Regions from separate parts of the Vibrio coralinecrosis genome, predicted to be linked through region 3. Evidence: riboswitches for the same ligand, from Rfam matches in the RefSeq annotation. Region 3 holds a riboswitch; each other region holds the start of a gene.
The links. Region 3 has a riboswitch for thiamine pyrophosphate ahead of thiC (phosphomethylpyrimidine synthase ThiC). Riboswitches for the same ligand answer to the same signal wherever they lie in the genome.
Positions count from the first base shown of each region.

Region 1: another riboswitch for thiamine pyrophosphate. It lies ahead of thiD (bifunctional hydroxymethylpyrimidine kinase/phosphomethylpyrimidine kinase); the one in region 3 lies ahead of thiC (phosphomethylpyrimidine synthase ThiC).
Region 2: another riboswitch for thiamine pyrophosphate. It lies ahead of thiB (thiamine ABC transporter substrate binding subunit); the one in region 3 lies ahead of thiC (phosphomethylpyrimidine synthase ThiC).

Region 1 is NZ_CP024628.1:37,309-41,522, forward strand. Features, by position in the region: gene CTT30_RS15775 (LysR family transcriptional regulator) at 1-186, opposite strand, end outside; gene CTT30_RS15780 (HDOD domain-containing protein) at 292-1,122, opposite strand; gene CTT30_RS15785 (lactoylglutathione lyase family protein) at 1,337-1,840, shown strand; TPP riboswitch at 1,939-2,036, shown strand; gene thiD (bifunctional hydroxymethylpyrimidine kinase/phosphomethylpyrimidine kinase) at 2,140-2,970, shown strand; gene tenA (thiaminase II) at 3,007-3,669, shown strand; gene CTT30_RS15800 (YopT-type cysteine protease domain-containing protein) at 3,821-4,214, shown strand, end outside.
Region 2 is NZ_CP024627.1:361,383-365,596, reverse strand. Features, by position in the region: gene thiP (thiamine/thiamine pyrophosphate ABC transporter permease ThiP) at 1-655, opposite strand, end outside; gene thiB (thiamine ABC transporter substrate binding subunit) at 665-1,657, opposite strand; TPP riboswitch at 1,711-1,824, opposite strand; gene CTT30_RS01690 (flavin prenyltransferase UbiX) at 1,861-2,487, opposite strand; gene mpl (UDP-N-acetylmuramate:L-alanyl-gamma-D-glutamyl-meso-diaminopimelate ligase) at 2,502-3,854, opposite strand; gene fbp (class 1 fructose-bisphosphatase) at 4,170-4,214, shown strand, end outside.
Region 3 is NZ_CP024627.1:3,263,060-3,267,273, forward strand. Features, by position in the region: gene CTT30_RS15395 (thiamine phosphate synthase) at 1-599, opposite strand, end outside; gene thiC (phosphomethylpyrimidine synthase ThiC) at 602-2,542, opposite strand; TPP riboswitch at 2,681-2,779, opposite strand; gene crcB (fluoride efflux transporter CrcB) at 2,849-3,232, opposite strand; gene CTT30_RS15410 (multicopper oxidase family protein) at 3,343-4,214, opposite strand, start outside.

The sequences.
Region 1 (4,214 bases), on a different replicon from region 3:
CCCGGCTTCTGTAATTTCAAATGTTTTGTTATGTCTGGCGATGAGAGCATGACCGCATGCTTGCTCTAGCTTTTTTATGTGCTGGCTGACGCCAGGTTGAGTCATAAATAGCTTTTCTGCAGTTTTTGTAAAGTGGCCGGTATCGATTAACGTTTGAAAGGTTTTCAGCCACAATGGATTTAGCATAGTCATCTTTTAATAACAAAAAATTATTTTTGATAGTCTATGTGATAACGTGATGTTTGGATAGTCTGAGCAAAATGGCGAGGCTTGTGACCTCGCCATTTGACATTAGGCTGCATTGAGCTGAGTCGCGAGATCTCGGCCGTTGCCGCGGAATTTATCGACAGTTGGCGCGAAGGCTGCAGAAATATGCAGCAAGCGAGAGTCAGGGTGCTCAGCCAGATAGCGTGCTTTTGCATTATCGCTGTCTAGTTTATCCCAATCGCGGTGGATCGAGCGAGCAAAGTGCAGGGTGGTGGCCATTTTAGGTGACAGTTCTGCATCTCTAGGATCATGATAATTCGCGATGGCATCCACCATGGGTTCTGGGAACTTCCAAGTCTTTGCCAACTTAGCGCCCAGTGTTGGCGCAGTAATATCCAGTACTTCTTCCTGGACTGCAATCGCATCTTCTCCTGCCTCTGCACGTTCATGGATCTTGACTGCAGCATCAGGCACTAAAGTATGAATCATCAGTTCTCCAATGTTATGGAGAATACCTGTGGTAAATACTTCGTTGGAATCCATGCCCGTTTCGTCGGCAATCTTGCTGGCAATGACCGAAACTTCGAAGGTGTCCTCCCAGTATTGGTCCATATCCAGTGTTTTGAGCTTAGGAAACGCACCAGAAAGTACGGAAGCCACTACCAGAGTTCTTACTGGACCAGTACCAACACGAAGCAAAGCTTCGTTAACGGAAGAGACCGTTTTATTGCCACCGAAATGGGCAGAGTTCGCCATGCGAAGTAATCGAGCACTCAATACCTGATCGGTAGCGATCTTTCTCGAGAGCTCGCCAAAATCAACCTCGTCCTGATTCACCATATCAAGCAGTTCTTGCAGTACTTTCTGGATCCTTGGTAACTCGTTAAGACGAGAAATTAAAGCCTCTTGACTCATTGGCACTCTCCTTTTTTACTTATGAGTTTTCTTACTATAGAACAGTAAATTAGTTTCATACAAAGTTGGAAACGAAGAAGTGTTTAACTTATTTTGATAATAAAAGTTTATTAAAATGAGAATTATTGATAATTTTTAATTGATTTAAGTGTGACCTAATATGGATTCAACGAAACGGGAGAGTTCCCAATGCATGAGTAAAGAAGAGGTCTACATGTCTACTCCATATCCACGTAATTTTTCTCATATCGGTATTTCAGTACCTGACTTAGAAGCAGCAGTTAAATTTTATACAGAAGTGCTTGGTTGGTACCTGATCATGGAACCTACCGAAATCGTTGAAGACGATTCTGCTATCGGTGAAATGTGTACTGACGTATTTGGTGCCGGTTGGGAGCGTTTCCGTATTGCTCACCTTTCAACGGGTGATCGTATCGGGGTTGAGCTGTTTGAGTTTAGGAATCAGGAAAACCCACAAGACAATTTCGAATATTGGAAAACAGGTATTTTCCACTTCTGTGTTCAGGATCCAAACGTGGAAGAGCTGGCAGAGAAGATTGTTGCAGCAGGTGGTAAGAAGCGTATGAAAGCGCCACGCTATTACTACCCAGGTGAGAAGCCATACCGCATGATTTACATGGAAGACCCATTCGGTAACATCCTTGAAATCTACTCTCATAGCTACGAGCTGCATTACTCAGCGGGTGCTTATAAGTAAGCCATTCAACTCTTTAGGTGTATGAGTGGTTAAATGACGATTCACACTTATTGTAAATTTAAAAGTGCATTCGCTTTTTAATTACTGTTATTATCAGCGGGAAATAGTCGGGGAGCCTTAGGGCTGAGATCGCATTGCGAGACCCGTAGAACCTGATTCAGTTAGCACTGACGTAGGGAACTATTAGCGCCGAAGTTTGAATACGCAGGCTTTGGTGTACTCGCTTTCTATGTTCGATCTTGTACTGATCACTTCATATTTGGCAGAGAGTTCCTGTACGTCTTGTAATAGGAGCCATCATGCCACATTCACAAGACACCCCACCGATTGTATTAACCATTGCAGGCTCAGACAGCGGCGGCGGCGCTGGTATTCAGGCCGACATTAAAGCGATGTCGGCAACGGGCAGTTACGCCTGCTCAGTGATCACTGCTATCACCTCACAAAATACGCTTGGCGTAACTGCGATTCACCCAATTCCTCTTGAGCATATTGAAAGTCAGCTTGACGCTGTGTTTACGGATCTCAATGTGGTTGCCGTTAAAGTCGGGATGTTGGCTGACGCGCGGATCATTAAGGTCGTTGCGGACAAAATCAGACAGTACAAGCCTGCTCATCTGGTGGTTGACCCTGTGATGGTCGCAACCAGCGGTGATCTTCTGCTGGAGCAGTCGGCGATTAGCACATTAAAAGAGCAGTTGATCCCGATGGCGGATCTGATCACCCCTAATCTCCCTGAAGGAGCGGCTTTGATCGATAGTGCGGTGCCGGAAAATGAAGATCAGATGGGCAATATGATCGAAGGATTACGTGCTTTGGGGGCCAAAGCGGTATTGCTGAAAGGAGGGCATCTAGAAAAAGATGACAACAGCAATGATTTGCTGATCTTAGCGCAAACGAGTGAGCTTCTGAGTGCCAAACGGCTTCCAACGCGAAACACTCATGGAACAGGCTGTACTCTATCGTCGGCGATTGCGTCTTATCTTGCGCAGGGCAATAGGCTGCACAAAGCCGTGTATTTGGGTAAGCAATATATCTCACAGGCCATTGCTCATGCTGATGAACTCAACGTTGGCAAGGGACATGGACCAGTCCATCACTTTTTCTGCGGGCATGTCAATGTTCGTTAACGGCAGAGTCGATGTTTAGTGAGGGGATTCGAAACAATGAACTATCAGGATCTTATTGAAGCTTGTCAGCCGGACTGGCAGGCATACACGCAGCACGATTTTGTTCAGCAACTGGCGCACGGCACTCTTGATCAACACTGTTTTCTTCATTACTTGAAGCAGGATTTCTTATTCCTTAAACAGTATGTACGTGCTCATGCTTTAGCCATCTATAAAGCTCGTACATTGGAAGAAATGCGCTTTGCATTACCGAGTGTTCAAGTCTTGTTAGAAACTGAAATAGATCATCATGTGACGTATTGTGGTCAGTGGGGGCTGACAGAATCAGATCTGAAACACGAACCAGAAGATGTGGCGACTATCGCCTATACGCGTTATGTGCTTGATACGGGCATGATGGGGGATTTGGTTGCACTGTATGCCGCGCTCGCGCCATGTTCAATAGGCTATGCAGTGATTGGAAGTGCTTTGTTAGACAATAAGGAGACCGTTTTGGAAGGAAATCCTTATGCGAGTTGGATTGAGTTGTATGGTGGTGAGTCGTTTCAAAATGGAGTCGCGCAGAGCGCTTTGCATTTTAATCAGCTCTTAAAAGATATCAATCCGCATAGCCAACGAGGTCAGAGCCTGATTCAGGTGTTCAGAACGGCGACCAGAATGGAGGTGGCGTTTTGGCAACAAGGTCTAGATACCATCTAGCGTAAATAAAGGCTCGGATGATTGGGTCACGAACTAATAAACTGAATTTTTACTCTAAAAAATAATTAGGTCACTACTCTCTTAGTTGCTATTTTTAACTGAATGAATATTAAAGGCATTATTGCTATTAACAATAAGTTGGAGAGGATCTATGAAGGACAATATTGTTGCTAATTTTTCGCAGGTGGATGTTATGAAGGCGAAGAAAGGGACATCTGCAGCAGCAACTCATGGTGCTTGTCATAACTTCAGTATCGAGTGGCTGAGTTTTATGTTCGAGAAAAAAGGCAATGCGGATCAGCGTATGAAGCGGTTATCTGTGCGTGATGGGGCTGGTAACCCAGTATTACAAAAAACGTTTGCCAGTCGTTGGTCTGAAGGTGGATCTTCTTACCAAGTAGCCGATAGGATGATGATTTCACTACGCGGTTTGAAAGAAACGGCGCTTTTATACGACTATTCATACTTTAACATCAAAAATATTGTGAAAGCCGTGACCAAACCTCAACACGCCGGTTTTATCTACTCCTTCTGGTTTCCTGGAA
Region 2 (4,214 bases), 400 kb from region 3:
CTATCGTGGTCGATTTCGGCCCACCACCGAGTGCCATTACCGTCGCGAAACTAGTAAAACACAGCATAAACACCAAGCCACACACGTGCGGCAACTGCTGACGCAAGCGAGGCCATTCGACCCACTTAAATTTATACCAATGGCCCATACCTAGATGAGTACACAGTTTATGCTGTTCAGCGGGAATAGACTCCAATGATTGCAATAGCAAGCGCGTTGCATAGGGCAGGTTAAAAAACACATGCGCCAGTAAAATACCGTTCAGACCGTAAATCGAAAATGGCAGTTTAGAATCAAACCATGCTAAAGCTGATGACAACAGACCGCTATTACCATAAATCGCCAGTAAGCCAAACACCCCAACCAGCACAGGCAGTACTAATGTGGTAGCAAACAGCTTAAGCAGCAAAGATTTACCAGGAAAGGTACGCCGAGATAGTGCGTGCGCGACTGGGATGGCTAAGCCAACACTGAGCAGAGTCGACAGGAACGACTGGTAAAAGCTGAACTTGGTGACATGCCGATAATAAGGGTCTGACCAAACCTGAGCGATATTCAGAGATGGGGCGGCAACTAATAAAGCACCGAGAGCAGAAACAACAAAGGCCGCGATAGCAATCGCGACCCAGAGTCCCAATTTTGGAATACTACGCAAAGCGTCTCCTTAGAAGGTTAAGGCGCTTTGCCACTCACGTATCCAAGATTTTCGATTTTGCGCTACTTCTTCTGCGCTAAAGCTCAAGGCTTTTTCAGGTACCGTCAGTGTCTCAAAGCCTTCAGGCAGTGCGACTTTAGTTACTGGGTACATCCAGTTGCCTGTTGGCATCAAAGACTGGAAGTCGTCGCTAAGGATAAACGTCATAAATTCATCGGCTAATTTTTCGTTTTTCGATGCTTTTACTTTAGCCGCCACCTCAACCTGAGTGTAATGGCCTTCGGCAAAATCAGCGGCGGCGTATTTGCTGTCGCTTTCTGCGATCAGGTGATACGCCGGTGAGGTAGTGTAAGACAACACCATGTCTGACTCACCTTCAAGGAACATAGAGTAAGCCTCAGACCAACCTTTTGTCACAGTGACGGTTTTCTTAGCCAGTTGTTGCCATGCCGGGGTAACGTCATCGCCATAGACAGATTTCATCCACAGCATCAGGCCTTGGCCCGGCGTTGACGTACGGGGATCCTGATAAATCACTTTCAGATCATCGCGAGATTCCACCAGCTCTTTAAGGCTCTTTGGTGGATTGGTAAGCTTTTCTTTGTTGTAGACAAACGCAAAGTAACCGAAGTCATAAGGCACAAAAGTGCTGTCTTCCCAGCCGTTAGGCAGATTGACCGATTTGGTATCCACTTTGTGCTCGGCTAGCAGTCCCGTTTTCTGCGCTTCTGCCATCAGGTTATTGTCCAAACCTAACACGATATCCGCTTTGCTGTTGTCTCCTTCAAGACGCAGGCGATTAAGAATAGAAACGCCATCATCAAGAGCAACAAAGTTCACATCACAGCCACATTGAGCTTCAAACGCTTTTTCCACTTTCGGGCCTGGGCCCCAATCCGCGGCAAAAGAATCGTAGGTATAAACGGTAAGGGTGTGATCTGCTGCCAATGCAGAAAAAGATGTCAGTGTGGCAACGGCGATGGTACTTAAAGTGGTTTTCACTGCTCGCTCTCTCCTTGGTTGAGCGGCACAGGTTTGAGGAAACATTGGCAGGGCAAATGTTCAGACTCAATTCCTACGCCAGCATTATCTGGTTCAGGTACACGGGTCCTGGGCTTTGCCCAATCTCAGCTTCATCTGTGCGATGAATAGCTCCCCGATGAGTATCGGCTGATTGTAATCGTAATGTTGTCAATTAGCCAGAGTTATACACGCTGGTCATATCCCCAACGCGGGACAAGCCCCTGTTCAACATTAAGATGATCGAGAATTCTCGCCACCATAAAGTCGACCAGATCATCAATAGACTTAGGTTGATGGTAGAAGCCTGGTGCCGCAGGCATAATGGTGACGCCCATCTGCGACAACTTATGCATATTCTCTAGATGCAACGTAGAGAACGGTGTTTCACGCACGACCAACAGCAACTGGCCGCGTTCTTTGATCACCACATCGGCCGCACGCTCAATAAGATTATCAGACATACCATGTGCGATGGCAGCGACACTGCCTGCAGAGCAAGGGCACACGACCATCTGTTTCGGTGCTGCGGACCCAGAAGCCACTGGAGAGAACCAGTCGTCTTTACCATAGACGATGAGTTTTTCGGCATCACAGTTTAAGTGTGTCACTAGCGCCTGTTGAGCCAAATCAGGGTTGGCAGGTAGCTTCAAATTATGCTCGGTCGCTAACACAACCCGAGCCGCTGAAGAAATCAGTAGGTGAACTTGATAGCCCGCAGCTAACAGGCATTCAAGTAGTCTTAGTCCATAGGGCGCACCGGAAGCCCCTGTAAAAGCGAGTGTAATCGCTTTGTGTTTCTCTTGGTTCATACCGTTACATTCATCTATTCGGCAAGTTTCGCCAGAATTTTATCGTGGATACCTTCAAACCCACCATTGCTCATCACCAGAATTTGATCGCCCGGTTGAGCCTGTTCTGCCATCATCTGCACTAACGCATCAACACTGTCTGACGCATAAGCCGACTGCTGACATTGCTGGGCAATGTCCTCGACAGACCATTCAATATTATCTGGTTGATAAAGGAAGACGACGTCAGCCTGAGCAAGGGACGCAGCCAATGTTTCTTTGTGCACGCCACGTTTCATCGTCGCACTGCGAGGTTCAAGTACTGCTAGGATACGTTGTTTGCCAACCTTATTACGCAATCCACCCACAGTAAGTTCAATCGCCGTAGGGTGATGAGCGAAGTCATCGTAAACCGTAACCTGATTCACCTCACCTTTTAGCTCAAGTCGACGTTTGGTATTGATGAATTTCGCCAGCGACTGGCAAGCTAAATCCGGAGTAACACCCACGTGACGAGCCGCGGCGATGGCCATCAAGGCGTTATCGACGTTATGATCGCCCACCAGATCCCACTTCACAGTACCGACGGCTTCCCCTTGGAAGAAAACTGTGAATATTGAACCATCGGCGACTTGTTTCTCCGCTCGCCAGTCACCTTGTTCGCCGCTGAACTCCGTTTCGCTCCAGCAGCCACGCTGTAATACATCGGCAATTGCTGAATCGCCTTGCGGGGCAAGGATTCGACCATTCCCCGGCACGGTTCTGACTAAGTGATGGAATTGGCGCTTGATCGCTTCCAGATCATCGAAGATATCCGCATGATCAAACTCCAAATTGTTCATGACTAACGTGCGAGGATGGTAATGCACGAACTTAGAACGCTTATCGAAAAAAGCGCTGTCGTATTCGTCGGCTTCAACGACAAAAAACATACTTTCGCCCAAACGTGCTGAAACCCCAAAGTTGCCCAGCACCCCACCAACAAGGAAGCCAGGTTGATAGCCACAGTCTTCCAAAATCCACGCCAGCATGCTGGAAGTTGTGGTTTTACCATGGGTTCCTGAGACCGCCAGCACCCAGCGGTCATGGAGAAGAAACTCCTGCAGCCACTGTGGGCCTGAGGTATATCTCAGGTTACTGTTGAGTACCTGTTCGACACAGGGGTTACCTCGACTCATCGCATTTCCGATCACAACCAGATCAGGTGCTGGGTCAAGCTGAGAAGGGGCAAAGCCTTCAATGATTTCAATACCTTGAGATTCCAACAATGTACTCATTGGTGGATAAACGTTGGCGTCACTGCCCGTCACTTTGTGACCTAATTGACGAGCTAAAATTGCAGCACCTCCCATAAATGTGCCACAAATTCCCAAGATATGAATATGCATAAACAACCTTCTCCAAGGCGAAAACTGAGCTGACATTATGGCGATTATACGCAGAAAAGCGAACTACTTTGCTCACTGTTTTTACGTCACACGAGCGCAAATGATTACGTGTTATGCTCGTTCTCGTTATAGGATTGCATCAAATAGAACGATGAAAACCTTAATTAGGTCGACAAATAAAACGAGATCTCAGTCAGTTAGTTCATTACCAATAAAAAGATCTAACTCTTAGACTAGAGCGTAGGCGAAATCTAAGATCCGTCAGAGGTCATCAACGCCAATCCCCCTATATTGAAGCGACTTAAAGGAAAAATCATGTCTGGAATGCGCACCCTTGGCGAGTTCATTGTTGAGAAACAA
Region 3 (4,214 bases):
GATTTACACACAGTAGGAAATAAGAGTTGCTTCCCTTTAGTCACACTATCAGTTTGAATACCGGAGCTAATATCCTCAATAAGCGGAATAGGAAAATCTTCGATACATTCGGCCCATGTTTCACGTGAAACATTTATCATTGCCCGAGAAAGGGTCAATGCATCTTCAATCGTGAATTGCAATGAAAGTAGAACAATAACCCAAGATAAGTGACGTATTTCTTCGGTATAGGGAATATGATCCGAGCTTGCCAGCGCATTGCTACCATGGCCATGCAAATTAGCCCAAATATCTATTGATTGTTCTTTCTCTGTAATATTGAGATAAACGTGCACTGGAAACTTGGAAGGCACATACTCTGTAAGAGACAGTTGTGAGTAGTAAATGAGGTAGTAATCTAAATTACCAACCGGAGAAGAACTGATTAAATCAGCCCCAAGAGCAATCGTGCTTTCGCCCTGAGTGACCTGAATAGTTTGAGCAGGGCTAATGCCCAACTCAAACTTATCTATTTCAAACCCTTGCTTCTTGGCCAGCCGCAGGCACAACCCCACCTCATGATGGAGTGTATCCATCATAGCTGGAATAAGGATCTTCACCGTTATCCCTCCGTGACCGAAGTTACTGCAGGGTGATAAAGCTCAGAGCCAGTCTCTCTAAACTCTTTAGACTTTTGACGCATGCCTTCCAATGGGTCATCAAGCAATTTGATTGAGATGGCTTGGTCCGCCGCGACTTGATCAATATCTTTTGCGTATTCTCGAACTTCCTGAGAGATCTTCATTGAGCAGAATTTCGGGCCACACATAGAGCAGAAATGGGCAACTTTACCTGACTCCTGGGGCAAGGTTTCATCATGGAATGCACGGGCAGTATCAGGGTCAAGCGCAAGGTTGAACTGATCTTCCCAACGAAATTCAAATCGAGCCTTAGATAAGGCATTATCACGAATCTGAGCACCTGGATGCCCTTTCGCTAAATCGGCAGCGTGAGCGGCAAGTTTATAAGTGATCAGTCCTGTCTTTACATCTTCTTTGTTAGGCAAGCCTAGATGTTCTTTTGGAGTCACATAACACAGCATTGCACAGCCATACCAACCAATCATTGCAGCACCTATACCCGACGTAATATGGTCGTAGCCGGGAGCAATGTCTGTCGTGAGAGGGCCGAGCGTATAGAAAGGCGCCTCATGGCAATGCTCTAGCTGCTCTTCCATGTTCTCTTTAATCATATGCATTGGCACATGCCCTGGGCCTTCAATGATCACCTGAACATCATACTCCCATGCGATCTTTGTAAGTTCTCCAAGCGTGCGTAATTCTGCAAACTGGGCTTCATCATTGGCATCTGCAATTGATCCAGGACGCAAACCATCACCAAGCGATAGTGCCACGTCATACTTAGCACAGATTTCACAGATCTCGCGGAAATTGGTATAGAGGAAACTTTCTTGATGATGAGCCAAACACCATTTAGCAATGATAGAGCCACCGCGTGAGACAATGCCTGTCACGCGCTTGGCTGTCATAGGGACATAGCGAAGGAGTAAACCTGCGTGGATAGTAAAGTAATCAACGCCCTGCTCGGCTTGTTCAATTAAAGTGTCACGCATTACCTCCCAATTGAGATTTTCGGCAATGCCGTTCACTTTCTCTAATGCTTGGTACATTGGTACAGTGCCGATTGGGACTGGGCTATTACGCAAAATCCATTCGCGAGTCTCGTGAATATTACGACCAGTAGACAGGTCCATCACTGTATCGCCCCCCCAACGTGTCGACCAAACCAACTTTTCAACTTCTTCTTCAATTGATGAGGTCACAGAGGAGTTACCAATGTTGGCGTTTACCTTCACAAGAAAGTTACGGCCAATGATCATAGGCTCAGATTCTGGGTGATTGATGTTTGAAGGGATAATAGCGCGACCTTCAGCGACCTCTCTGCGTACAAATTCAGCGCTGATTTCGTCTGGAAGATTAGCCCCAAAGCTTTGGCCTGAGTGCTGCTGATTAAGAACCTGATCTCGATACTTTGCGCGCCCCATATTTTCACGTAACGCAATATACTCCATTTCAGGTGTAATAATGCCTTTACGTGCATAATGCAGCTGAGTAACACATTGGCCACCTTTAGCACGACGGATGCGTGGCAGGTTGCCATAACGAAGCTCATCGAGCGTTTCATCTTCCAGCCGTTGCTTGGTGTACATTGAACTCACATCATCGAGCACTTCTGTATCATTGCGCTCTTCTATCCACTTCTCTCTCAGCTTAGGTAAACCACTGTACAGGTCTATGGTATGAGTAGGATCGGTATAGACTCCTGAAGTGTCATAAACCCTGATAGGTTCATTAGGCTCGAAAATCGGCTCTTCTTTTGTGCCACCAATAAGGCTATCAGCTAGAGTGATTTCGCGCATAGGCACACGAATATCTGGGCGTGAACCTTGTACGTATACCTTGCGTGAATTGGGGTACGGTTGTACCGAGAGAGAATCAATAAACTGTTTTGCTTCCAGTCTCGCTTGCTTGCGACTCGACATAGCATTTTTCCTTGCTTTGTTATTCTAGATAAAAAGATTTTGGATAAAAATGCTTGGCGGATAGATGCGACAAGAGGTATCAAAGTAATAAAGAAATGTATTACTTGAATGTAGATAGATCACAGGTGCGAAAATACAGTGATCTCTTCTCCTGTTCCCTTCGCAGATACTAATCTGATCAGGTTCAACGGATCCCGAATTAACGGTCTCAGCCTTATGGCACTCCGACAAGTAAAATCAGTATATAAAAACGGCCTGGTGAAACCAAGCCGTGTAGAAGAATATTAGCGAAACTTTACCCCAAAATTAGCTCTTAATCAGTATTTGAAAGCCAATACCAGCCGCTGAGATACTAAGTATAACGTTTAATAGTACGTTGAGACCCATCTTAAAAAATGCACCTTGCTGCATGAGTAATACATTATCCATGGAAAAAGTCGAAAAGGTCGTCAGAGCCCCAAGAAAGCCTAAGCCAACGATTTGTCGCCAAGGTTCGGTGGCCAACATTTCATTTTCAAATGCCGCGATCAGCAAGCCCATAATAAATGAGCCCACTACGTTGACCGTCAACGTACCATAGGGAAAACCACGCCCAAGTAAAACAACACACAGTTCGGAAATTAAATACCGAGAACACGCACCAAAGGCGCCACCCAAAGCGATAAAACCGAGAATCGAAAGTTGTCCCATGGTTCCTCCTGTCAAATTCTGCCGTATTGTATCTGGAATAAGGCTATTTTCGAATCAAAATCGCAACACATTATCTCAAATTAATTCTGAGATTTAAAAAGTTACAGGAGTCACTTTACTTCAATGTAACCCATTAATCCGGTTTTCATGTGTTCAATCACATGGCAGTGATACATCCAGCGCCCTGGATTATCTGCAACAAACGCCGCTTTGGCTCTACCGTTTTTACCTAGCAGTACGGTATCGGTATGGAACGGTTCTGCAATCTTTTTACCGTCCATTTCTAGAACTGTGAATGTATGACCATGGATATGGATCGGGTGGTGATACTGGGTGACGTTCTTTAAGTCAAAAATATAAGTCTTCCCCAATTCAAGTGTTGCCAAAGGTGCTGGAATATTATTTTTGCTCATACCTTCCCATGACCGTTTATTGGTTAACCAGAATTTGGGCATAGCTTTACCATCTTTACTCGTTGGGGTAACCGCGCCCTCCCACTCAAAAACAAAGTCAATTTCCTCAGCATTAGCCAAATCAAGCTGAGGCACTGGATTCAATGGTAACTTGGGCAATGGTTGAGACTCAGGCAAAGAAGATTTAACAACGTCGAATTCACACAGATGGAATGGGAAACGTCCCTTCATTTGACGAACATAGACACGCTCACCAGCTTGAGGAGCAATAAGACCTATATCAACCCTCATTCCTGGGCCAATTTTATGCTGAGATAGCTTATAGGGCGTTTTTACCGGATTACCATCGATAGCGATGACCCATGCGTCAGCACCTTCCACTGCAATCGGGTAAGTAATAGTATTGTCGACATTTGCTATTCGCAACCGTGTGGTCGCTCTGGCCTTCAGTTGGTAAATCGGCTCATGTATACCGTTCACACTACTCCACTCCCCTGGAGTGCCCATTCGTGCACTCATACGCGGGATCATTAAGTCTTTCCACTGGCCTTGCTTGTCTAGGTGCCAGT